DNA from 2 places in the Cellulosimicrobium sp. 72-3 genome. Region 2 is predicted to be linked to the other one. Evidence: predicted binding sites of a transcription regulator. Region 2 holds the regulator's gene; the other holds the start of a gene.
The links. Region 2 encodes HrcA, which represses chaperone genes, less so after heat shock. Its sites were predicted from a motif close to TTNGCACTCGNNNNNNNCGAGTGCNAA; they were not measured.
Positions count from the first base shown of each region.

Region 1: the regulator HrcA is predicted to act here: its motif matches at 5,398-5,424, upstream of HKK73_RS07165 (Hsp20/alpha crystallin family protein).

Region 1 covers NZ_CP053419.1:1,577,851-1,590,045, forward strand. The annotation lists gene HKK73_RS07135 (MFS transporter) at 1-362, shown strand, start outside; gene HKK73_RS07140 (energy-coupling factor transporter transmembrane protein EcfT) at 460-1,026, opposite strand; gene HKK73_RS07145 (energy-coupling factor ABC transporter ATP-binding protein) at 1,056-1,736, opposite strand; gene HKK73_RS07150 (thiolase family protein) at 1,841-3,052, opposite strand; gene HKK73_RS07155 (class I adenylate-forming enzyme family protein) at 3,049-4,446, opposite strand; gene HKK73_RS07160 (biotin transporter BioY) at 4,467-5,180, opposite strand; gene HKK73_RS07165 (Hsp20/alpha crystallin family protein) at 5,519-6,004, shown strand; gene HKK73_RS07170 (FHA domain-containing protein) at 6,012-6,971, opposite strand; gene HKK73_RS07175 (VWA domain-containing protein) at 6,968-8,251, opposite strand; gene HKK73_RS07180 (PP2C family serine/threonine-protein phosphatase) at 8,322-9,620, opposite strand; gene HKK73_RS07185 (serine/threonine-protein kinase) at 9,617-11,968, opposite strand; gene HKK73_RS07190 (hypothetical protein) at 11,965-12,195, opposite strand, start outside.
Region 2 covers NZ_CP053419.1:2,635,557-2,646,950, reverse strand. The annotation lists gene lepA (translation elongation factor 4) at 1-1,828, shown strand, start outside; gene hemW (radical SAM family heme chaperone HemW) at 1,825-3,117, shown strand; gene HKK73_RS11995 (hypothetical protein) at 3,310-4,416, shown strand; gene HKK73_RS11990 (DUF3097 domain-containing protein) at 4,529-5,392, opposite strand; gene HKK73_RS11985 (MFS transporter) at 5,548-7,011, shown strand; gene hrcA (heat-inducible transcriptional repressor HrcA) at 7,091-8,107, shown strand; gene dnaJ (molecular chaperone DnaJ) at 8,214-9,338, shown strand; gene HKK73_RS11970 (16S rRNA (uracil(1498)-N(3))-methyltransferase) at 9,352-10,164, shown strand; gene HKK73_RS11965 (HIT domain-containing protein) at 10,161-10,523, shown strand; gene HKK73_RS11960 (PhoH family protein) at 10,645-11,394, shown strand, end outside.

The DNA.
Region 1 (12,195 bases), 1.1 Mb from region 2:
GGGGGGCGCAGCGCCTCGTCGCGCTGGGCCTGGTCGTGCTCGCGCTCGGCATCGTCCCGGCGACCGGCACGAGCGTGGTGGCGGTCGTCGTCGGGCTCGGCGGCGTCGGCCTCGGCGTCACGTGGGCGATCGTCGGGTTCGTCACCGAGCGCCAGCTCCGCACGCCGCCCGCGCTCCAGGGCCGGGTGGCCGCGGCGAGCACCATGCTGCTCAACGTGCCCCAGCTCCTGCTCACCGTGGTGGGGGCCGCGCTCGTCGGGGTCGTGGACTACCGGGCGCTGCTCGTCGTGACCGTCGCGGGCATCGCTGTCGCCGCGGCGCTCGCCCTGCGCGGGCCCCGCGCCGTCGTCGGCGCACGCTAGCGCTGCGGACCGGCGGGCACAGCGGCGGGGCACAGCGGCGGGGCACGTCGGCAGGGCACGGCACCGGTCCTACCGGCGAGATGACAGGCGGACGGCCTCAGTCGTCGAGGCCGCGGGCGCGCAGCGCGTCGCCGAGCGCGTCCGCCTGGCGCAGGGCGCCCACGACGAGCGGGACGGCGAAGGCCCGGACGTCGTGCTCCCGCCCGCGCGCGCGGCACGCGTCCCGCACGCGCTGCGCGAGCGCCGCGACCACCGGGACGGAGCGCACGGCGAGCGAGAGGACGAGTGCGACCCGGCCGACGTCGACCCCTACCCGACCGAGCGGGCGCAGCCCGCGCTCGATCGCCGCGAGCACCGCGGCCGTGCGGGTCGTGAGCAGCACGAGGCCCGCGAGCGCGACGAGCGCCACGAGGCGGGTCGTGAGGACCGCCGCGGCGGCGGGACCGAGCGCGAACCACTGCACCGCCAGGAGCACCGGCACGACGAGCCGCAGCGGCCGGACCTGCTCCCACGCCGCGCGGGCGCCCACGCCCGCTACCGCGTAGAGCGCCGCGACCACGACGACCACGACCCCCACCGCGACCGGCGACGACACGAGCAGCACCGCGCCCGACGCCGCCGCGAGACCGACGAGCTTCGCCCCGGCCGGGAGGCGGTGCAGCACCGAGGTCCCCGGCCGGTAGCCGCCCGCCGTCACCCCGGCCCCGCGTCGACCAGGCGGCGGTAGTGCGCGACGGCCGGGCCCGGCGCGTCGTCCGCGACGACCCGCCCGCCGTCGACCACGAGCACGCGGTCCATCGCGTCCATGAGCGCGAGGTCGTGCGAGACGAGCACGACCTGCTGGGGGAGGGACGCGAGCTCGGCGGCGACGCGGCGCGTGTTGCGCAGGTCGAGGAGCGTGGTTGGCTCGTCGGCCACGACGAGGCGCGGTCCCGCCGCGAGCACGGAGGTGAGCGCGAGGAGCTGCTTCTGGCCGCCCGAGAGCAGGTGCGCGGGATGGTCCGCGTGCTCGGCCAGGCCGCGTGCGGCGAGGGCGCGCCGCACGACCGCGGCGCGCTCGTCCGCGGGGACGCCGCGCAACGAGTACGCGACGTCCTCCGCCACGGTCGGCATGACGATCTGCGCGTCCGGGTCGGTGAAGACGAACCCCACCCGCCGCCGCACCGCCGCGCCCTGGCGGCGCGTGTCGAGACCGTCGACGAGCACGCGCCCTGCGGTGGGCACGACGAGCCCGTTGAGCAGGCGGGCCAGGGTGCTCTTGCCCGAGCCGTTCGCCCCGACCACGCCGACCCGGCGCTCGCGCAGCTCGAGGCTCACGCCGCGCAGGACGTCGCGCTCGCCGAGCCGCACGTGCACGTCCTCGAGCCGCACCACGCAGCCCGCCGCACCGTCCTGCGGCGGGAGCTCGGGCGCGGGTGCCGCGGCCTCGGCCGGGCGGTCCCGGCGTCGCCCCCGCACGGCGCGCGCCGCCCACGCGATCACCGCGCCACCTCCACGAGCACCGCGACGCCCTGGCCGCCGCCGACGGCCGCCGTCGCGAGCCCGAGCGTCCCGGCCCGCGCGCCCCCGCGCACGAGCCGGGAGAACAGCCGGACCACGGACACCGCGCCGCTCGCGCCCCAGGGGTGGCCCAGCGCGAGCGCGCCGCCGTCGGCGCACACGCGCGCGTCGTCCGCCGGGTCGCCCAGCGGGTCGAGGCCGAGCGCGTCGGTGACCGCGAGCACCTGGGCCGCGAACGCCTCGACGACCTCGACCGCCGCGACGTCGTCGAGCCGCGCGCCGGCGCGGTCGAGCACCGCGCGCACCGCGGGCACCGGGCCCCACCCGGGCAGCGCCGGGTCGCAGCCCACGGTGGCCGACGCGACGACCCGCAGCCCCGCGAGCCCCCGGTCGCGGCGCACCGCCTCGGGGACGACCGCCACGACCGCGGCGCCGTCGCTCACCGGGCTCGACGTCGCCGCCGTGACCGTCCCGCCGGGGGTGAACGCGGGGGAGAGGCGCGCGACGACGGCCGGGTCGAGGCGGCGCGCGCGCTCGTCGCGCTCCAGGGCACGGCCCAGCGGGCCGACGCGCACGGTCTCGGCGGCGAACCGGCCGACGTCGTGCGCTGCACGGGCGCGCGCGTGGCTGCGCACCGCGTACGCCTCCTGGCGCTCGCGGGTCACGCCGCGGCGCCGCGCGAGCTCGTCGGCGGCGGCGCCCATCCCCGGGTCCGCCCACGGCACGGGCGCGAACGCCGCGCGCGCGTAAGGGACGTCGCCCCACGGCGTGCGGTGGGCCCGCGCGGGGGAGCGCGTCGCGCTCTCGGTGCCGCCCGCGAGGACGAGCGCCGCCTCGCCCGCGCGGACCTGCTGCGCCGCGACGAGCACGGCCGCGAGGCCCGACGCGCACTGCCGGTCGACGGTGAGCCCCGGCACGCCGACGCCCGCTCCCGCGGCGAGCGCCGCGACGCGCGCGACGTCCCCGCCGGGGCCCGTGCAGCACCCGAGCACGACGTCCGCGACGCCGCCGTCGACGCCGTGCGCCCGCGCGTCGTCGAGGGTCGCGCGCAGCGCCGCGGCCGCGAGGTCCACCTCGGTGAGCTCCCGGTGCCCGTGGCCCGCGGTGCCGATCCACGTGCGGCGCGCGGCGACCAGGACGGGTGTCGCGTCCGTCGTGCCGTGCGTCGACGTGCTCGGGTGCCGGGTCACCGCAGCGGCTCCAGGCCCGACCGCGCGAGGTCCGTCCCGCCGAGGGCCTCGCTCACCGCGCCGCGCGCGGGCTTGCCCGACGGCGTCCGTGGCAGCGCGCGCGTGCCGTACCAGCGCCGCGGTCGCTGGGCCGGCGCGAGCGCCGCGCGGGCGACCCGCTCGAGGTGCGCACGCAGCCCCGACCGGTCGTCGCACTCCACGACGGCGGTCACGACGGCCCCGAGGCGCCGGTGCGCCGTGCCGAGCACGACGACGTCGCGCACCCCGGGCACGGCCCGCAGCACGACCTCGACGTCCTCGGGCACGACCGTCGAGCCGCCCGAGAGGATCGCGCCGTCGCCCCGGCCGCGCAGCACGAGCGGCTCCGGGCCCGGGTCGGCGAGGTCCCCGACGGTGTGCCACGCGCCGTCGCGCCGCAGCGGCCCCGTGGCGCGCGCGAGGTAGCCGCGCGACACCCACGGCGAGCGGACCCACACCTCGCCGACGCTCGCCGACGGCAGGGGGCGCACCGCCAGGTCCACGCCGGGGAACGCGCGCAGCCCCGACCCGTCGGGGTCGTAGGCGACGAACGACAGCTCGACGGCGCCGTAGTACGCGAGCACGTCGACGCCGAGGCCCCGCGCCCGCTCCCGCGCCCCGGGCGCGAGCGACGCCCCGCCGACGACCGCGTGCCGCAGTCGGGACGGCGCGCCCGCGGCGACGGCGTCGAGCACGTCGTCGAGGACCTGCGGCACGAGGTGCACGACGTCGCTCGTCGCGAGCGCCGCCGTCGTCGCGGCCGGGGTGCGCGTGAGGACGGCGCACGCCCCGACGGCGAGTGCGTGCACGGCGGCGAAGCAGTACAGCGACGACGCGAGCGGGCCGGGGACGAGGACGGTGTCCGTGGCTCGCAGCCCGAGGAGCCGCGTGACCGCGTCGAACGACCCCGCCCACGACGCGCGCGTGCGCACGACCGCGCGCGGGCGGCCGGTGCTCCCGGACGAGAACCCGGCCCACGCGAGGTCGTCGGGACCGGGGACGTGCGGTGGCGTCGGCTCCGCGCCGTCGGCGGTGCCGGTCCCGCGCGGCAGCGGCACCTCGACGAACGTGCGCGGCGCGAGCGTGCGCAGCACCTCGGCGCGGTGGGCGCGCGGCCAGGCGGCGTCGCACACGAGCGGCGTCGCGCCCAGGTGGTCGACGGCCAGCACCGCCGTGAGCAGGTCGAGCGGGTCCGGCAGCGACACGGCGACGAGGTCGCCCGGTCGCGTGCCCGACGCGCGCAGGTGCGTCGCGCCCACGCGCACGTCCGCGGCGAGCGCGGCGTAGGTGCGCGACCGCTCGGGCGTGCGCAGGGCGGGACGGTCGCGCGCCGCCGGGTCGGCGGCGTGCGTCAGGACCTGGTGGGCGACGGGCACGCGGACACTCTCGCAGGTGTTCAGGAGACGGGGCGGCCGTCGGCCGCGGCACGGTCGCCGCGGCCGGTGCGCCCGACCGGACGGGCCGCGGGGTAGGCCCGCACGACGCCCACCGTGATCGCGGCGGCGGCGAGCGCCTTGAGCAGGTCGCCGGGCAGGAACGCGAGCGAGAGCTGCGCGGTCGTGGGCAGCGGCACGCCCGTGACGAGCGCCTGCACCGGGATGCCGACGGCGTAGACGACCGCGATCCCGCCGACGACGCACGCGACGAGCACGGGCGCGAACGTGACGCGCCGGAGCCGGTCGACGAGCAGGCCGACGACGGCCGCGCCGGCGAGGAACCCGACGAGGTAGCCCGCGGACGGCCCGACGAACGCCCCGAGCCCGCCGCGCCCGCCCGCGAGGACGGGGAGCCCGGCCGCGGCGAGCGCGAGGAACGTCGCCACGGCGAGCGAGCCGCTCCACGCGCCGAGGATCGCCCCCGCGAGCATGACGCCGAGCGTCTGGAGCGTCACGGGCACCGCGTTGCCGAACAGCGCGATCGAGCCGGGCAGACCGAGCGCGGCCAGGAGCGCGGCGAACGTCGCGACCCGCGCGGCGTCGCCGGCGTCGAGCGCGAACCGGCCGCGGCGACGGTCGGGCACGTCCCGCGGTGCGGCGCGCAGCACCTCCGGGGCGGTGGGCGCCGTGGCGGGCGGGGTGGCGGCGGGCGTCTCCGTGCGGGCGTCGGTCATCGCGGGCTCCCTGCTGTCGGTGGTCGGGCGTGTCCACTCTGGCCGGGACGGCGGTCGTCGGGCGACGGCGCTCGCGACCACCTCCGCGGCCCGCCGTGCACGGATCGCACAAGGCGTTGGAGGGATCCTCCAACCGCGCCGGGGCGCGGGCGCGGGGTCGGTGTGGGAGCCGCACAACCCGGCCTGTCCGGCCGGGCGACACGGCGCGTCGCACCTCTTGGCACTCGCGGGGGGAGAGTGCTAAAACAGGAGCTGTAGCCGCCCGCGGGGTGCCTGCCTCGCGGGAGCACCGACCGGTCCCGGACCGTCCGGGACCGAGCGACGAGGAGGTGAGAGGTGTGGCTGCGATGATCGACCCCTTCACGAGCACCTTCGACGCGATGGACCGTCTGGTCGGCCAGCTCGCGTCCGGCGCCCGCGCGACCGCGGCCTCGGCGGCCTCGGGCGGCATGCCGCTCGACCTGTTCCGCGCCGGGGACCACTACGTGCTGACGATGGACCTCCCGGGCGTCGACCCGGGCACGATCGACGTGTCCGTCGAGGACCGCACGCTGACCATCCGCGCCGAGCGCAGCCCGCGGACCGACCCGGACGTCCAGTGGCTCGCCCGCGAGCGGCCGTCCGGCACGTACGCGCGCCAGCTCACGGTGGGGCGCGGCCTGGCGCTCGACAAGATCACGGCGTCGTACGAGGACGGCGTGCTGACGCTGACGATCCCGGTGGCCGAGGAGGCCCGGCCCCGCCGGATCGAGGTTGCGCACCGCGCGGGCGGCGCGGCGACCCAGATCACGGCCGAGGCCGAGCCTCAGACGTCGGAGGGCTGAGCCGGGCTCACGCCTCGCCCGGGAGCGCCTTGCGGACGACGAGGCGCGTCCACGCCCCGAGGTACACGCGGTCCCCGTCGGCCAGCTCGCGTCGCTGGCCGGCGGGGATCGGGTCCGTCGGGAGCGGTTCGCCCGCGGGGCTCACGTAGGTGCCGTTCGAGGACTGCAGGTCCTCGACCCACCAGCGCTGGCCGTCCGCGCTGAGCTGGCAGTGCCGTCGCGAGACGCCGGTGTCCGCGCCGCAGTCGACCTGCGGGTGGATGCCGCGCGAGACCGAGGGGCGCCCCACGAGCACGCTGCGCTCGCGCAGCACGACGAGCCCCGGCAGGCCCGCCGACGGCATGGGGTCCTCGGGCTGCTGGGCCGCGTACCAGTCCGGGTCGATCCAGATCTCGACGACCCACTGGTCCGGCCCGGGCACGGGCGGCGTCGGCAGGTGCGCGCCCGACGGCGCGGGGCCGGCCGGATCGTCGGGCTGCGCACCCGCGGCGGTCCCGGCGGCCGGCGTCGACGCCGGAGCCTCGAGCGGTGCGGAGGCGCCCGGCGGCGGGGTGGCCGCGGACGCCGGCGACGCGGCCGGAGCGGGGAGCGGGGGCGGCGTCGCGCCCGACGCGAGGCCCGCCTGCGGTGCGGCCGGGGCAGCGGCGGGTGCGGCCGGGGTGGCCGGCGTGGGGCGCGACGGCGGGTCGAGCGAGAGCGCCGACGCAGGCTCCACCGGGTCGGGCAGGGCGCCGGTGGTGAAGTCGTAGCCGCAGTTCTCGCAGAACAGCGCACCGGCCGGAGCCGGCGAGCCGCAGTTCGGGCACTCGAGCGCCTGCGCCGGTGCGGAGGCCGCGCCCGGAGCAGGGGACGACGCGCCCGTCGCGAGCGTCGCGGGTGCCGACGCCGCGGCGATGGGCTCGCCGCACACGTCGCAGTAGTCGGTCGACTCCGAGGGGTGCCCGTTGGGGCAGACGACGGCGCTCACCGACGCACCCGCGTCGTCTTCGTCGAGGCGGTGTCGAGCGCCATCTCGTCGAGCGTCGAGGTGTTGCGCTTGAGCCGCACGGTGCCGTGCTCCTCGTCGTCGATCTCGACGACCTTGCGCAGCCGCGACGTCGCCTCCTCGTTCCCGGTCTGCTGCGCGAGCTGGACGGCGCGGCCGAGCTTGACGGTCGCCGTCGCCTCGTCGCCCGACGCCTTGGCCGCGAGGCCCTCCTGGATCGCCGCGGCGAGCTCGGTCTGGCCGGTGTAGTGCGCGACCTCGGGGTTGATGCGCGTGGTGAGCGACTCGTCGTCGGACCACTTCGCCTTGACCAGGCCCGAGGACACGACCTCGCCGTTCACGGCGAGCTGGACGCGCGCCGCGAGCTGCTCGGAGCCGACGGGCTTCGAGGCCACGCGCACCGCGACGTGGTAGTCGCGCGACTCGTCGCCCCACGACCCGGTGGGGTAGGCGCCCGTGAGCGGGTTGACCTCGGCCCGGCGGTGCGTGAGGTCCTCGACGGTCGGGGCGACCTGGCGCACGAACAGCACCTGCGAGCCCTGCGGGGCCCACACGCGCAGGTCGGCCGCGGCGACGCCGCGCGCCATCGACGTCTGCATGAGCTTCTCGAAGTCGGCGGCGATCTCGTTCGGGTCCGCGATGAGGTCCACCGTGCCGAGCAGCGCGGTCGAGATCTCGCGCAGTTCGTCGACCTGCCAGCGCGAGCCGACGCCGCGCGCGTCGCACTGGAAGTGGCCCGTGACGTCCCGCACCGCGGCTGAGAGGTTGGCGCGGGGCTCGGACTCGTTCTTGCCGTCGGTGAGCAGGATCGCGTGCCGCTGCGTCGCCTGCGGCACCGTCGCGAAGAGCTGGTCCGCGAGACGCAGCCACGTGCTCATCGCCGTGCCGCCGCCGGGCGTGAGCATCGAGATCGCGCGCTTCGCCTCGGCGCGCGCGCCCGGCTCCATCTGCACCATGGCCATGCGGGCGTTCGGGTAGGGGAACGCACGGTTCGCGACGTGGCTGCCGCCGACGATCGCGAACCACGTGCCGTCGAGGATCTGGTCGACCGCGACCTGGGCCGCGTGCTTCGCGGCCTCGATGTTGCGCCCCGACATCGACCCCGACGTGTCGACCATGATGATCTCGGCCACCCCGCCCGCGCCGCCGGCGCTCCCCGCGCTCCCGGCGCCGCGGCACGTCACGGTGACGATCGCGTGGACGTCCGTCGCGCCCTCGGACAGGAACTCGTTCTGGTAGACCTCGGCGGCGAACTCGGCCATGGGGGCTCCTTCGGTGGTGCGGGTGTTCGTGCAGGCTATCGGGTCGTCGGGGCCCGACGCGCGGTGCGCGTCAGGCCGTGGCGGGGTCCGCCGGGGGCGGCGGCGGGGTCGCGGACGACGCCCGGGAGAACCGGGCGAGCGTCGCCGTGATGTTGTCCCGGCCGCCCTGGGCGTTCGCCCAGTCGACGAGCGCGCCCGCGAGCACCTGCGGGTCGTCGCCGACGCGGTCCTGCGTGCTGCGCACGAGGGCCGCCAGGTCGGCCGCGGGGGAGCAGTAGTTCCACAGGCCGTCCGAGCACACGAGCAGCCAGCCGTCGCGGTCGGGCAGGGTCGCGGCCGTGCGGGCCACCGGGTCGGGGGCGTCGGGGCCGAGCCAGCGCGTGATCGCGTGCGCCTGCGGCGACGTCTCCGCCTGGGCGCGCGGCACGCCCTGCGCGATCATCTCCTGCGCCCACGAGTCGTCCACGCTGAGCTGGTGCGCGTCGCCGTCGTCCGGGATCCAGTAGGCGCGCGAGTCGCCGACCCAGCCCGCCACGACGAGCGGCCCGTCGACGACGGCCGCGACGAACGTGCACGACGGCGGGTTCTCGCGGTCGGCCATCGTGCCCACGGTCGCGAGGATCGCGTCCTGCGCCGCGCGCGACGCGTCGCCGAGGAGCGCGGACCACGCGCCCATGCGCGCCGAGGCCTCGCCGGTCACGGGGTCGGGCCCGTCGGGCGCGCCCGCCGCGAGCACGTCGCGCGCGGCGCGCGCCGCGGCGAGGCTCGCGACGTCCGAGTCGGGGGCGGAGGACACGCCGTCGCACACGACGAGCGCCGCGAACGCCCGCTCGGCGGTCGCGGACGGACTCGCCGCCAGGGCCATCGCGTCCTCGTTGCGCGAGTGCCGCACGCCGCGGTCGCACACGCCCGCGACCCAGCTCGCGGGCCGCTCGGCCCAGTGGTCGCGCTCCGACGCCGCGGGCTCGCCGCACTCGGTGCAGTACCCGTCCTCGGCGACCCGGCCGCCGCAGCGCACGCAGGGGCGCGCGCCGCTCTCGGTGCCGTCGCCGTCGGTCTCGGCGAAGGCTCCGCCGGTCGGCTCGGTGGTCCCGGCGGCGGTCCCGTCGTCGGACCCGGGCCCGCCGTCCCCGGTCCCGGCTGCTGCGGGGTCCGTCGCGGCGTCGGTCGCGAGGTCCGCGGCAGCTCCGGTCCCGGCGTCCGGGCCCGTCGCCGTCGGGAGCGGGGCGAGCGGGGTGCCGCACGCCTCGCAGAACCGGGCGCCCTCGGGCGACGGCTCCCCGCACGCCGGGCACGCGAGCACGCCGCTCGGCTCCGCGACCGTGCCGCCGGGCACCGGTGCGGGCGCGGGCGCCGGGGAGTCGCTCATCGGATCGTCCACCGGCGCACCTCGTTCGCGTGGTCCACGAGCGTGATGCGCTCGTCCCGCGAGTCGGTGAGCGACGCGAGCTCGCGGTACGCGCCCTCGAGCGCGTCGCGCAGCGCGGGCTCGTCGGCGGGCACGCCCGCGATGCGCGTGGTCGGCTCCGGGCCGGAGGTGGTCACGGTGTCGAGCGCGGAGCGCAGGACGCCCACCGCGAGCTCGGCCCGCTCGCGCGGCGCGATCGCGACGGTCGAGACGCTCGCCATGGCGTCGGCGAGCGCGGGCAGCCCGCGGCCCGAGGCGGCGAGCAGGTGCGCTCGGAGCGTGCGGGACTCGACGTACGACCCGCGCGTCGGGCCGACGAGGTCGAGCGCGTGCAGCGCGCCGTCGAGGTCGCCGCGCGCCTCGCGCACGCGCATGAGCCCGAACGCGGCCGGCGCGGTGTAGTTCGCGTCGGTGCGCGCGCAGATCACGTAGAGCGACTCGGCGATGTCGGGCTCGCCGCTCAGCTCGCAGGCCGCGGCGAGCGCGAGCTTGGGCGCGAGCTCGCCCGGCACCTGCCCGTACACGGCGTTGAACGACGCGCGCGCCGCGACCGGGTCGCCCTGCGCGAGCTCGCCGAGGCCGCCGATCCACGCGGCGCGCCACTCCCACGGGTCGTCCGCGAGGATGGTCGCGATCGTGTCGCGCAGCACGTCGAACCGCTCCGCCTCGATCGCGGCGCGCGCCCGGGCGAGGCGCACCTCGACCGTGTCCTCGGGCGCGTCGGCGAGCGCGGCGAGGCGCGCGTCCGGGTCCACGACGTTGACCCCGGCGAGCCAGCTCGCCATGGGGTCGTGGTCGTCGCGCCGCAGCGTCGGCAGCTCGTCCCAGGCGAGCGGGCGGGACGCGACGTCCGCGACCGGCGCCTCGAACAGGACCGAGGCCGCGGAGTGCAGCGCCGGGTTGCCCGGGCCGGCGTCCGCCGCCACGACCTCGCGCAGGACGCCGAGGAGCTGGGTGCGCATCTCGTCCGCGGTCGCGAACCGGTCGGCCGGGTCGAGCGCGCACGCCTTGGCGAGGAGGCGGTAGAACGAGTCGTACTGCTGGAACACCGGGGTGTCCGCGACGGGCGGGAGCGACGCGACGTACGTCGTCGTGTTCCCGCGGAAGTCGAGGACGAGCGTCGCGAGGGTGCGGCCGATCGTGTAGATGTCGGACGCGACCGACGGCCCGACCTCCGCGACCTCGGGCGCCTGGTAGCCGACGGTGCCGAAGATCGCGGACGTGAGGTCGTCGGTGCGGCGCACGCCGCCGAGGTCGATGAGCTTCACGCCGTCGCCCTGCTGGATGACGTTCTCCGGCTTGAAGTCGCAGAACAGCAGGTTGTGGTCGTGCAGGTACGCGAACGCGGGCAGGATCGCTAGTACGTAGGCGAGGGCCTGGTCCACGGGCATCGGGTCGATGACGCCGTTGTTGTCCTCCCGGCGCTGCTGGAGGATCTCCTTGAGCGACTCGCCGCCGACGTACTCCATGACGGTGTAGCCGGCGCCGTCGTGCATCGCGAAGTTGTAGATCTCGACGATGAGCGGGTGCTCGACCTCCGCGAGGAACTGGCGCTCCGAGATCGCCGCCGCGTAGGCGTCGGGGTCGCCGGAGTTGAGCAGGCCCTTGAGCACGACCCACCGGCCGGACACGTTCTGGTCGCGCGCGAGGTAGATCCAGCCGAGGCCTCCGTGAGCGAGGCAGCCCACGACCTCGTACTGCCCGCCCACGAGGTCGCCCGGCTTCAGCTGCGGCGTGAAGTCGAAGCGGTTGCCGCAGTGGGGGCAGAACCCGGAGGTGCGGCCGGGCTGCCCGTCGCGCCCGCGGCCCACCTTCTCGCCGCACGCGGGGCAGAAGCGCTTGCGCTCGGCGACCTCGGGCACGGCCATGACGGACTGCAGCGGGTCCCGGACGGGCACCGACGGGACCGTCGTGAGGCCCGCGCCGAGGCCACGGCCGCGCAGGCGCGTCGAGGACGTCCCGACGCGGCGGGTCGCCTTGGAGCCGGTCGCGGCGGTGCGCGCGGAGCCGAGCGCGGTCGACGCGAGGCGGCTCGAGCTCGTGCGGCCGGTGCGCGTGGAGCGCTCGGCGTCGGGGTCGCCCGCCCCGGCGGTGCCCGGGCGGCCCTGCACGAACCCGGTGCCGAGCATGGCGGACGGCGAGGCGGCGGCCGCGCTCCCGGGCGCGGGCACGCCGGTGGTGCCGCTCGCGGCGGGCGTCGGCGTGGTGCCGGAGCCGCCCGCGGGCGCGCCGCAGACGTTGCAGTAGCCGTCCTCGATGGTGCCCGGGCAGCCGGGCTCCGAGCACGGGACGGTCGCGGTGGTCGTCACGACGACGCTCCTTCCGGGGTGGGCAGGTCGCGGGTGAGGAACTGGTACTGCTCGACGAGGAACCGCGCGAGCGTCACGTCGCACGGCGTCGTCTCGACGGCCTCGCGCGCCTCGGCGAGGCCCGAGCGCACCGTGGGGGACGCCGAGCGGCCGTTCGCGTCGGCCCGCGCGGCGAGCCGCTCCAGGCTGTACCGCAGCTCGGCGCGGGCACGCAGGGGACGGGTGTA
Region 2 (11,394 bases):
GATCCGGAACTTCTGCATCATCGCGCACATCGACCACGGCAAGTCGACCCTGGCCGACCGCATGCTGCAGCTCACCGGTGTCGTCGAGCCGCGCGCCATGCGTGCGCAGTACCTCGACCGCATGGACATCGAGCGCGAGCGCGGCATCACGATCAAGTCGCAGGCGGTCCGCATGCCGTGGGCCGTCGTGGCGGACGGCGTGGAGACGCCGCACGCGCTCAACATGATCGACACCCCGGGGCACGTCGACTTCACGTACGAGGTCTCGCGGTCGCTCGCGGCGTGCGAGGGCGCGGTGCTGCTCGTCGACGCGGCGCAGGGCATCGAGGCGCAGACCCTCGCGAACCTGTACCTCGCGATGGAGAACGAGCTCGAGATCATCCCCGTGCTCAACAAGATCGACCTCCCGGCGGCCCAGCCCGAGAAGTACGCGGAGGAGCTCGCGAACCTCGTGGGCGGCGACCCGGACGACGTGCTCAAGGTCTCCGGCAAGACGGGCGCCGGCGTCGAGGCGCTGCTCGACCGCATCGTCGAGCGCGTGCCCGCGCCGGTCGGCGACGCCGACGCCCCCGCGCGCGCCATGATCTTCGACTCGGTCTACGACACCTACCGCGGCGTCGTGACGTACGTGCGCGTCGTCGACGGCAACCTCAACCCGCGCGAGCGCATCGTCATGATGTCGACCCGAGCGACGCACGAGCTGCTCGAGATCGGCGTCATCTCGCCGGAGCCGATCGTCACGAAGGGCCTCGGCGTCGGGGAGGTCGGCTACCTCATCACGGGCGTCAAGGACGTGCGCCAGTCGAAGGTCGGCGACACCGTGACGAACGCGGCGAAGCCCGCCGCCGACGCGCTCGGCGGCTACTCCGACCCGAAGCCCATGGTCTTCTCGGGCCTGTACCCGATCGACGGGACCGACTACCCGGTCCTGCGCGACGCGCTCGACAAGCTCAAGCTCAACGACGCCGCGCTCAACTACGAGCCGGAGACGTCGGTCGCGCTCGGCTTCGGCTTCCGCGTCGGGTTCCTCGGCCTGCTGCACCTGGAGATCGTGCGCGAGCGCCTCGAGCGCGAGTTCGACCTCGACCTCATCTCGACCGCGCCGAACGTCGTCTACGACGTGACGCTCGAGGACGGGACGCTCGTCAACGTGACGAACCCGTCGGAGTTCCCCGGCGGCAAGATCAAGCAGGTCAGCGAGCCGGTCGTGCGCGCGACGATCCTCGCGCCGAGCGAGTTCGTGGGCACCGTGATGGGGCTGTGCAACGACCGTCGCGGCCAGATGCTCGGCATGGACTACCTGTCCGAGGACCGGGTCGAGCTGCGCTTCACGCTCCCGCTCGCCGAGATCGTGTTCGACTTCTTCGACCAGCTCAAGTCCCGCACGCGCGGCTACGCCTCGCTCGACTACGAGCCGTCGGGCGACCAGGTCGCCGACCTCGTCAAGGTCGACATCCTGCTCCAGGGCGAGCAGGTGGACGCGTTCAGCGCGATCGTGCACAAGGACAAGGCGTACGACTACGGCGTCATGATGACGGCGAAGCTCAAGGAGATCATCCCGCGCCAGCAGTTCGAGGTGCCGATCCAGGCGGCCGTCGGCGCGCGCGTCATCGCCCGCGAGACGGTGCGCGCCATGCGCAAGGACGTCCTCGCGAAGTGCTACGGCGGTGACATCAGCCGCAAGCGCAAGCTGCTCGAGAAGCAGAAGGAGGGCAAGAAGCGCATGAAGAACATCGGGTCCGTCGAGGTCCCGAAGGACGCCTTCATCGCCGCGCTCTCCTCCGACGCCGCGGGCGGCAAGGACGCCAAGGACAAGTCGAAGAAGTGAGCCCGGCGCTGCCCGAGGGCGAGGCGGTCCCGCCCGACGGCTCGCTGCCCTCCTGGGTCGCGGGAGGCGCGGGCGGCACCGTGCCCGCGACCCGCGGGTTCGGGGTCTACCTGCACGTCCCGTTCTGCTCGGTGCGGTGCGGGTACTGCGACTTCAACACCTACACGGCGTCCGAGCTCGGCGGGGGTGCGAGCCAGGCCTCGTACGCGAGCACAGCGATGCGCGAGATCGACCTCGCCGCGCGCGTGCTGCACGACGCCGGGCTGCCCGAGCGGCCCGTCTCGACCGTCTTCGTCGGCGGGGGCACGCCCACGCTCCTGCCTGCCGGGGACCTCGTCCGCCTGCTCGGCGGCGTGCGCGACGCGTGGGGGCTCGCCCCCGACGCCGAGGTGACGACGGAGGCGAACCCGGACTCGGTGACGCCCGAGTCGCTCGCCGAGCTCGCGGCCGCCGGGTTCACGCGCGTGTCGTTCGGCATGCAGTCCGCCGTGCCGCACGTGCTCGCGACGCTCGAGCGCACGCACGACCCGCGCCGCGTCCCGGACGTCGTGCGCTGGGCGCGCGACGCCGGCCTCCAGGTCTCGCTCGACCTCATCTACGGCACGCCGGGGGAGAGTCTCGACGACTGGCGGGCGAGCCTCGAGGCCGCGCTCGCGACCGGCGTCGACCACGTGTCCGCGTACGCGCTCGTCGTGGAGGCGGGGACGAAGATGGCCGCCCAGGTGCGGCGCGGGGAGGTCGCGCTCCCGAGCGAGGACGACCAGGCCACGAAGTACGAGCTCGCCGACGAGCTGCTCACGGCGGCGGGCCTCACCTGGTACGAGGTGAGCAACTGGGCGCGCACCGACGCGGACCGCTGCCGCCACAACCTCGCGTACTGGCGCGGCGACGACTGGTGGGGGGTCGGGCCCGGCGCGCACTCCTACGTCGCGGCGGCCGGTACCGAACCTGCGGGGGCGTCGCCCGAGGACGCCCGCGTCGGCGTGCGGTGGTGGAACGTCAAGCACCCCCGCCGGTACGCGGCGCTGCTCGAGGCGGGCACGAGCCCCGCGGCGGGGCGCGAGCTCCTCACGCGCACGGAGGGCCGGCTCGAGCAGACGATGCTCGGCGTGCGGCTGCGCGAGGGACTCGACCTCGCGGTCCTCTCCCCGGCGGGACGCCACGCCGTCGCCGGGCTCGTCGCGAACGGGCTGCTCGACGGCCGCGCAGCGGTCGCCGGTCGTGCCGTGCTCACCCTGCGGGGGCGGCTGCTCGCGGACACGGTGGTCCGGACGATCACGGACGAGTGACGTCGGCCCGGGTCCACCGCGACCCGGGCGCGCCCCGCGAGGACGAGGCCCTCGGCGGCACCACCCTGCCCGCCGCCGCGCGACGGTCGCGGTGCTCGCCGCGCGGTCCGGGCCGTGAACCGCCAAGGTGGACCCAGCACGTCGACGGAGCGTGCAGCCCGCAGCACGTGACGACGAGGAACGAGGTGCACGATGACCGACCCTACGAACCCGGGCGGCGAGCCGCCCCGCGACGACGAGCACACCCCCGCCGACGGCGCGGGCGGCCCGCGACCGGACGCCACGCCACCGGCCGGTCCCGGACCCGGCCGGCCCGACGCCGCCCCGTCCGGGGGCGACGTCCCGCCCGCCTCGCCGTACGGCCCGGGCGGGGGAGCGCCGCACGACCCGGCCGCACCGCCGTCGGGCCCGCCCGCGTACGGCGCACCGGGTGCCTACGGCGCGCCGACCGGTGCGCCGGACGGCGCGGCCGGGGGACCGGGTACGCCCCCGCCGGGCGCGTACCCGCCCCCGTCCGGTGCGTACCCGCCGCCCGCCGGCGGATACCCGCCCCCCGCCGGGGGGTACCCGCCGCCGCCCGGGTCGTACCCGGGTGCCGCCGGAGGGTACGGGGGCCAGCCCGGCTACGCGGGCCCGGCGTTCGGCGTCGGCGACGCGATCTCCTACGGGTGGCGTCGCGTCACGTCGAACCTGGGGCCGTGGATCCTCGTCGCGCTGATCTTCCTCGCCGTCAACATCGCGTGGAGCTGGATCACGGGCGGGTTCGACCAGTTCCAGGACCAGTTCGACTACTCCGACACGAACTTCGCGGCCCTCGGCGGCCTCACCTTCACGAGCGTGCTGCTCGGGATCGTCGGCACCGCCATCGGCTACCTCATCACCGCGTTCTTCACGCGCGGCGCGCTCGACGAGGTGGACGGGCGTCGACCCGACGTCGCCGCGTTCTTCCGCATCGGGAACGTGCTCAACGTGCTGCTCGCGGCGCTCATCGTCGGCGTCCTGTCCGGCATCGGGCTCGTCCTGTGCGTCCTGCCCGGGCTCGCGATGCTGCTGTTCTCGGCGTTCGTGTACTACGTCGCGCTCGACCAGGGCGTCGACGCGATCACGGCGATCCGCACGAGCTTCTCGCTCGTCGCGAAGAACTTCGGGCAGGTGTTCCTGCTCCTGCTCGCCCTCGTCGGGATCAACATCCTCGGCGCGATCCCGTGCGGTCTCGGGCTCTTCGTGACGATCCCGCTGAGCTACGTCGCCGTCGGCTACGCCTACCGCCGTCTCACGGGCGGGGTGCCGGCCGCCTGAGACCCGGCCGACGCTGTCGCCGTGCCCCGGTACCGTCCGTCGGTACCGGGGCGCGGTGCGTCTCGAGCGCGGTACCTCACGCGCGGGGTGCGTCCCGCGCGCCCGCGACCGGTCAGGGCGCGGTGACGAAGTCGATGAGCTCCTCGACGCGCCCGAGCAGCGACGGCTCCAGGTCGGCGTAGGTGCGGACCGTGCCGAGGATGCGCTGCCACGCGCGGCCGACGTCCTCCGCGCTCTCCGCCGGCCAGCCGAGCTCGCGCAGGATCCCACGCTTCCACTCGGTGCCGCGCTCGATCACGGGCCACCGCTCGAGGCCGATCCGGGCCGGCTTCACCGCCTGCCAGACGTCGACGTACGGGTGCCCGAGCACGAGCACCGTGCCCGCGGGCGACCGCCGCAGCGCCTCGTCGGCGATCCGCCGCTCCTTGCTGCCGGGCACGAGGTGGTCCACGAGCACGCCCACGCGCCGCTGCGGCGTCGGGCCGAAGTCGGCGAGCGCCGCCGCGAGGTCGTCGACGCCGTGCAGCGGCTCGACGACGACCCCCTCCACGCGCAGGTCGTCGCCCCACACCTTCTCGACGAGCTCGGCGTCGTGCTTGCCCTCGACCCAGATGCGGCTCCCGCGCGCGACGCGCGCCCGCTGCCCGACGACGGCCCGCGAGCCCGAGGCCGTGCGCGTCGGCGCGGCGGGGGCGCGGGAGGTGACGGGCGGGGTGAGCTCGACGGGCGCGCCGTCGACCCAGAAGCCCGGCCCGAGCGGGAACGTGCGGGTCCGGCCCGCGCGGTCCTCGAGCACGACGACGTGCATCCCGCCCGACTTCTCGACCCGGACGACGGCCCCGACCCACCCGGTCTGCACCTCCTCGACGACGAGGCCGCGCTCCGCGGGCTGCGGGCGCGACACGGGCCGCGCGCGGTGGTGGGTGGGGGCGGGCGTGCCGCCGAGGACGTCGGAGCCGTAGCGGTCGAAGGACACGGCGTCACCCTAGGCCAGCGTCCGCCGCTCACCACCGAGATCGCCCCGTGCGTCGCCGGATCGGCCGCCCGCGGGAAGGTCCCGGGCGCCCGGACCGGCCGCGCACGGCGGCTCCCGGCGCGCGCGCCCCCGGGGCGGGGTGGTACCACGGACCGATGAGCCAGCAGCGCGCGGAGCCGGACCCGAACCGCTGGCGCGTGCTGCCGGTCTGCCTCGCGGTGGGCTTCATCACGACGCTCGACGTGTCGATCGTCAACGTGGCCCTGCCGTCGATCGAGTCGTCGCTCGACGCGGGCCCGACCCAGCTCCAGCTCGTCGTCGCCGGCTACACGCTCGCGTTCGGGCTCGCGCTGGTGCCCGCCGGGCGCCTGGGCGACGCGGGCGCACGACGACCGCTCTTCATCGCGGGCCTCGTGGGCTTCGCGCTCATGAGCCTCGCGTCCGGGCTCGCGCCGACCGACACGTGGCTCGGCGTCGCGCGCCTGCTCCAGGGCGTGAGCGCGGGCGTCCTCAACCCGCAGGTCGTCGGTCTCATCCAGCAGCAGTTCCGCGGGTACGAGCGCGGGCGCGCGTTCGGCATGTTCGGCGCGACCATCGGCGTCTCGACGGCGCTCGGGCCCCTGCTGGGCGGGCTCATCATCGCCGCGGCGGGCCCGGAGACGGGGTGGCGGTGGGTGTTCCTCGTGAACATCCCCGTCGTCGCCGTGCTCCTGCCCTTCGCGTGGCGCCTCGTGCCCGGGCCGCCGCGCACCGGCTCGGGCGCGGCGCGCGGGCCGCGCCGGCTGGACCTCGTCGGGCTGGGCCTGCTCGGCGCCGCGACCCTCGGCGTGATGATGCCGTTCGTCACGACGACCGGCCGCGGCGACGACGCGTCGCGCTGGTGGTGGCTCGTGCCGGCAGCGGCCGCCGTGGTGGCCGCCGTCGGGTGGGAGCGGCGCTACCAGCGGCGCACGGGCGAGGCCGTGCTCGACCCGCAGGTCGTGGGGCTCGGGTCCTTCCGCAACGGCGCGCTGCTCGGCCTCGCGTACTTCGCCGGGTTCACGGGCATCTTCCTCGTCGTCACGCTCTACCTCCAGGACGAGCTGGGGTACACGCCGCTCCAGGCAGGGCTCGTCGGCACGCCGTTCGCGGTCGCGTCGGGCGTGTCGGCGTGGTTCTCGGGCCGCTGGGTCGCGCGCTGGGGCCGCGAGCTCGTCGTCGGCGGCGTCGTGCTCGTGCTCGTGGGGGTGGTCGCGGCGGAGGTCGTCGTGCGCACGCTCGGGGACGACCCGGGCGCCGTCGGCCCGGCGCTCGCGGTCGCTCTGCTCGTCGCGGGCGCGGGCAGCGGGACGGTCATCGCGCCGAACCAGACGCTCACGCTGTCCGAGGTGCCGGTGAGCCGGGCCGGGGTGGCGGGCAGCATGCTGCAGCTCGGTCAGCGCATCGGGTCGGCCGTCGGGATCTCCGTGGTCCTGTCCGTCTACTACGGCGGGCTCGCGAGCGGCGACTCGGCCGCGGACGCGACCGGGCGGGCGCTCCTGGTGACGATCGGCCTCGTCGCGGTCGCGCTCGTCGTCGGCCTCCTTGACCTGCGTTCGCGACGAGCGGAGGACCGCCGGACGGGCCGCGCGGACGCGTAGGATTGGCACTCGGAGGTCGAGAGTGCCGACGCCCGCACGCCCGCCCGGGCGGCGACGGTGCGGCACGCGGGAGGTGGACGTGAGCGAGGAGCGCCGGCTCGAGGTGCTGCGGGCCATCGTCGAGGACTACGTCCTCACGCGCGAGCCCGTGGGGTCGCGCGTGCTCACCGAGCGCCACAGCCTCGGCGTCTCGCCCGCCACGATCCGCAACGACATGGCGGCTCTCGAGGACGCCGGGTACATCGCGCAGCCGCACACGTCCGCGGGCCGGATCCCGACGGACAAGGGCTACCGGCTCTTCGTGGACCGCCTCTCGGGCGTCAAGCCGCTGTCCGCGCCGGAGAAGCGCGCCATCGAGACCTTCCTGTCCGAGGGCGTGGACCTCGACGACGTCATCGCGCGCGCCGGGCGCCTGCTCGCCCAGCTCACCGGCCAGGTCGCCGTCGTGCAGTACCCGTCGCTGAGCCGGTCGGGCCTGCGCCACCTCGAGCTGGTGCCCGTCGGCGAGTCGCGGCTCCTCGTCGTCATCATCACGGACACCGGTCGCGTCGAGCAGCGCACGCTCGAGGTCGCGAGCCTGCCGGACGAGGGCACGCTCGTCGAGGTGCGCGCGCGGCTCAACGCCGCGGCCGCGGGCAAGCGCCTCACGGACCTCGCGCCCGGTCTCGCCGCCGTGACCGAGAGCTTCCACCCCGACGACGCCCCGCTCGTCCGCGCGGTGGGCGACCTCGTCGCCCAGACGCTCGCGGAGGAGAGCGAGGAGCGCCTCGTCCTCGCGGGCACGGCGAACCTCGCGCGCGCGGGCATGCGGTTCGAGCACGCGCTGCGCCCCGTCCTCGAGGCGCTCGAGGAGCAGGTCGTCCTGCTCGGGCTGCTCACCGAGATGGCCGCCGAGTCGGGCGTGAGCGTCCGGATCGGTCGCGAGACCCAGCTCGAGGGCCTCGCGGAGACCTCCGTCGTGACGACCGGTTACGGTAACGACGGTGACACGGTCGCGCTCGTCGGCTCGATCGGGCCGACCCGCATGGACTACCCCGGCACCATCGCGGCGGTGCGCGCGGTCGCGCGCTACCTGTCACGGGTGCTCGGCACGTGAGCCCCGCGGTCTCCCCGCCCGCGGCGGGCCCGCTCGACGACCACCCCCGACCCCTCCCGACCGGCCCCGCGCCGGCCTCACGACCCGCACCAGCAGAGAGTGACGTGTGAGCGACTACTACGAGATCCTCGGCGTGGCCCGTGACGCCAACCAGGACCAGATCAAGAAGGCGTACCGCAAGCTCGCGCGCGAGCTGCACCCGGACGTCGCGGGCGAGGAGGCGGGCGACCGCTTCAAGGACGTCGCGCGCGCCTACGAGGTGCTGTCCAACCCGGAGAAGCGCCAGCAGTACGACCTCGGCGTCGACCCCAGCGCCCCCGGCGGCGGGGGCGGCGGCCCCATGGGCGGCGGGTTCGGCTTCCAGGACATCTTCGAGACGTTCTTCGGCGGCGCCCAGGCGCAGCAGGGCCCGATCCCGCGCGCCCGCCGCGGCCAGGACGCGCTCGTGCGGCTCGACATCGACCTCTCCGAGGCGACGTTCGGCGCGCAGCGCGAGCTCCAGGTCGACACGGCGGTCGTGTGCGGCACGTGCGGCGGCACCTGCTGCCGCCCGGGCACCTCGCCCCGCACATGCGAGGTGTGCCACGGGCGCGGCACGGTCCAGCGCGTCGCGCGCTCGTTCCTCGGCCAGGTCATGACGAGCGCGCCGTGCGCCGCGTGCCAGGGCTTCGGCACCGTCATCCCCGAGCCGTGCGCGGAGTGCTCGGGCGAGGGCCGCGTGCGCAGCCGCCGCAGCATCACGGTCAACGTCCCGGCGGGCGTCGACACGGGCACGCGCATCAAGCTCACCGCGCAGGGCGAGGTCGGCCCGGCCGGCGGCCCCGCGGGCGACCTGTACGTCGAGATCCGCGAGCGCAACCACGACACGTTCGTGCGCCGCGGCGACGACCTGCACTGCACCCTCCAGGTGCCGATGACGGCGGCCGCCCTCGGCACCGTGCTCGAGCTGGAGACGCTCGACGGGCTCCAGGAGATCGACCTGCGCCCCGGCACGCAGCCGAACCAGATCGTCACGCTGAAGAACCTCGGCGTCGGGCACCTGCACGGCAGCGGGCGCGGCGACCTCAACGTCCACATCGAGGTCCAGGTGCCCACTGCCCTCGACCCCGAGCAGGAGCAGCTCCTGCGCTCGCTCGCCGCGCTGCGCGGCGAGGAGCGGCCCGAGCCCCGGCTCGCCGCCGCGCACCCGGGCGTGTTCTCGCGCCTGCGCGACAAGCTGTCCGGCCGCTGAGCGGGGCGCGCGCATGAGTGCTCCGGTGTTCCTCGCCGAGACGGGGACCGACGGCGTCGCGCCCGGCGACCGGTACGTGCTCGACGGCGCGGAGGGCCGGCACGCGGGCGTCGTGCAGCGCCGCGGCGCGGGCGAGCGCGTCGACGTCGTCGACGGCGACGGGCTCCGGCTGCGCTGCGTCGTCGAGCACGCCGAGTCGGGCCGCGTGACGCTCCTCGTGCAGGAGGTGGACCGCGAGCCGGCGCCGGACGTCGTCGTGACGCTCGTCCAGGCGCTCGCCAAGGGTGACCGCGACGAGATGGCGATCGAGGCGGCGACGGAGATCGGCGTCGACGCGGTCGTGCCGTGGCAGGCGGAGCGCTCCGTCGTCGTGTGGCGCGGCGAGCGCGCGGCGAAGTCCCGCGCGCGGTGGCTCGCGACGGTCCGCACGGCGACCAAGCAGGCCCGGCGCGCGCGCCTGCCTCGCGTCGAGGTCGCGCTCGACTCGCGCGGCCTCGCGGCGCGGGTCGTCGACGTCGTCGCGGCGGGCGGTCGGGCGATCGTCCTGCACGAGGAGGCGACGACGCCGCTCGCCGACGTCGGGCTGCCCGCCGGTCCGGCCACGGACGGCGCGCCCGCGCCCGAGGTGCTCGTCGTCGTCGGCCCGGAGGGCGGGATCTCCGACCGCGAGCTCGCCGACCTCACGGAGGCCGGCGCGGTCGCGGCGCGGCTGGGGCCCCACGTGCTGCGCACGTCGACCGCCGGACCGGTGGCCGTGGCGCTGCTCGCCGAGCGGCTCGGCCGCTGGGGCGTGGCCGGGACGCGTGGTCTAGCCTCGGGGTCATGACGAGCACCGACCTGCGCACAGACCCGGACTGCCTCTTCTGCCGCATCGTCGCGGGGGAGGTGCCGGCCGACGTCGTGGCGACCAGCGAGCGCTCGATCGCGTTCCGCGACATCGACCCGCAGGCGCCCGTGCACGTGCTCGTGGTGCCGCGCGACCACCACGGCGACATCGCCCAGCTCGCGGCGGCGGACCCGGAGCTGCTCGGCGACGTCGTCGCGCTGGCGGACGAGGTGGCGGGCGACCTGGCCGACGGCCAGTTCCGGCTCATCTTCAACTCGGGGCCGCGCGCCGGCCAGAGCGTGTTCCACGTGCACGGCCACGTCATCGCGGGCGCCGAGCTCGGCTGGTCGCCCGCCTGAGCCCTGCGCGAAAGCGCGTGTGACGCCCGGCCGCGCTCGGTACGATGGAAGCGATCTGCGGGGCGGTGGCCGTCCCGGACCCACTGCCCGACCGAAGGAGCGCAGCGGCGCAAGCCGGCTCATGACCTCTCTGTCCCGAGAACCCGACCCCTCGTCGCACCGGGTCGAGCACCGCATCGTCATCCCGAACCACGTGCCGATGGTGGCGCTCCTCGGTAGCCGCGACTCCGTGCTCCGGGCCGTCGAGGAGGGGTTCCCCGCCGTCGACGTGCACGTGCGGGGCAACGAGATCGCGGTCGCCGGCCCTCCGGGGGAGGTCGCGCTCGCCGCGCGCCTGCTCGACGAGCTCGTCGAGGTCGTCGAGGCCGGCACCCAGCTCACGGCCGACGTCGTGACGCGGTCCATCGCGATGCTCACCGCCGCGACGGCGTCGCGCCCGGCCGAGGTGCTGACGCTCAACATCCTGTCGAGCCGCGGCCGCACGATCCGGCCCAAGACCGTGGGGCAGAAGCGCTACGTCGAGGCCATCGACGCGAACACGATCACGTTCGGGATCGGCCCCGCGGGCACGGGCAAGACGTACCTCGCGATGGCGAAGGCCGTGCAGGCGCTGCAGTCGAAGCAGGTCAACCGCATCATCCTCACGCGCCCCGCCGTCGAGGCGGGGGAGCGGCTCGGGTTCCTGCCCGGCTCGCTGACGGAGAAGATCGACCCGTACCTGCGCCCGCTGTACGACGCGCTGCACGACATGATCGACCCGGACTCGATCCCCAAGCTCATCGAGGCCGGCACGATCGAGGTCGCGCCGCTCGCGTTCATGCGCGGGCGCAGCCTCAACGACTCGTTCATCATCCTCGACGAGGCGCAGAAC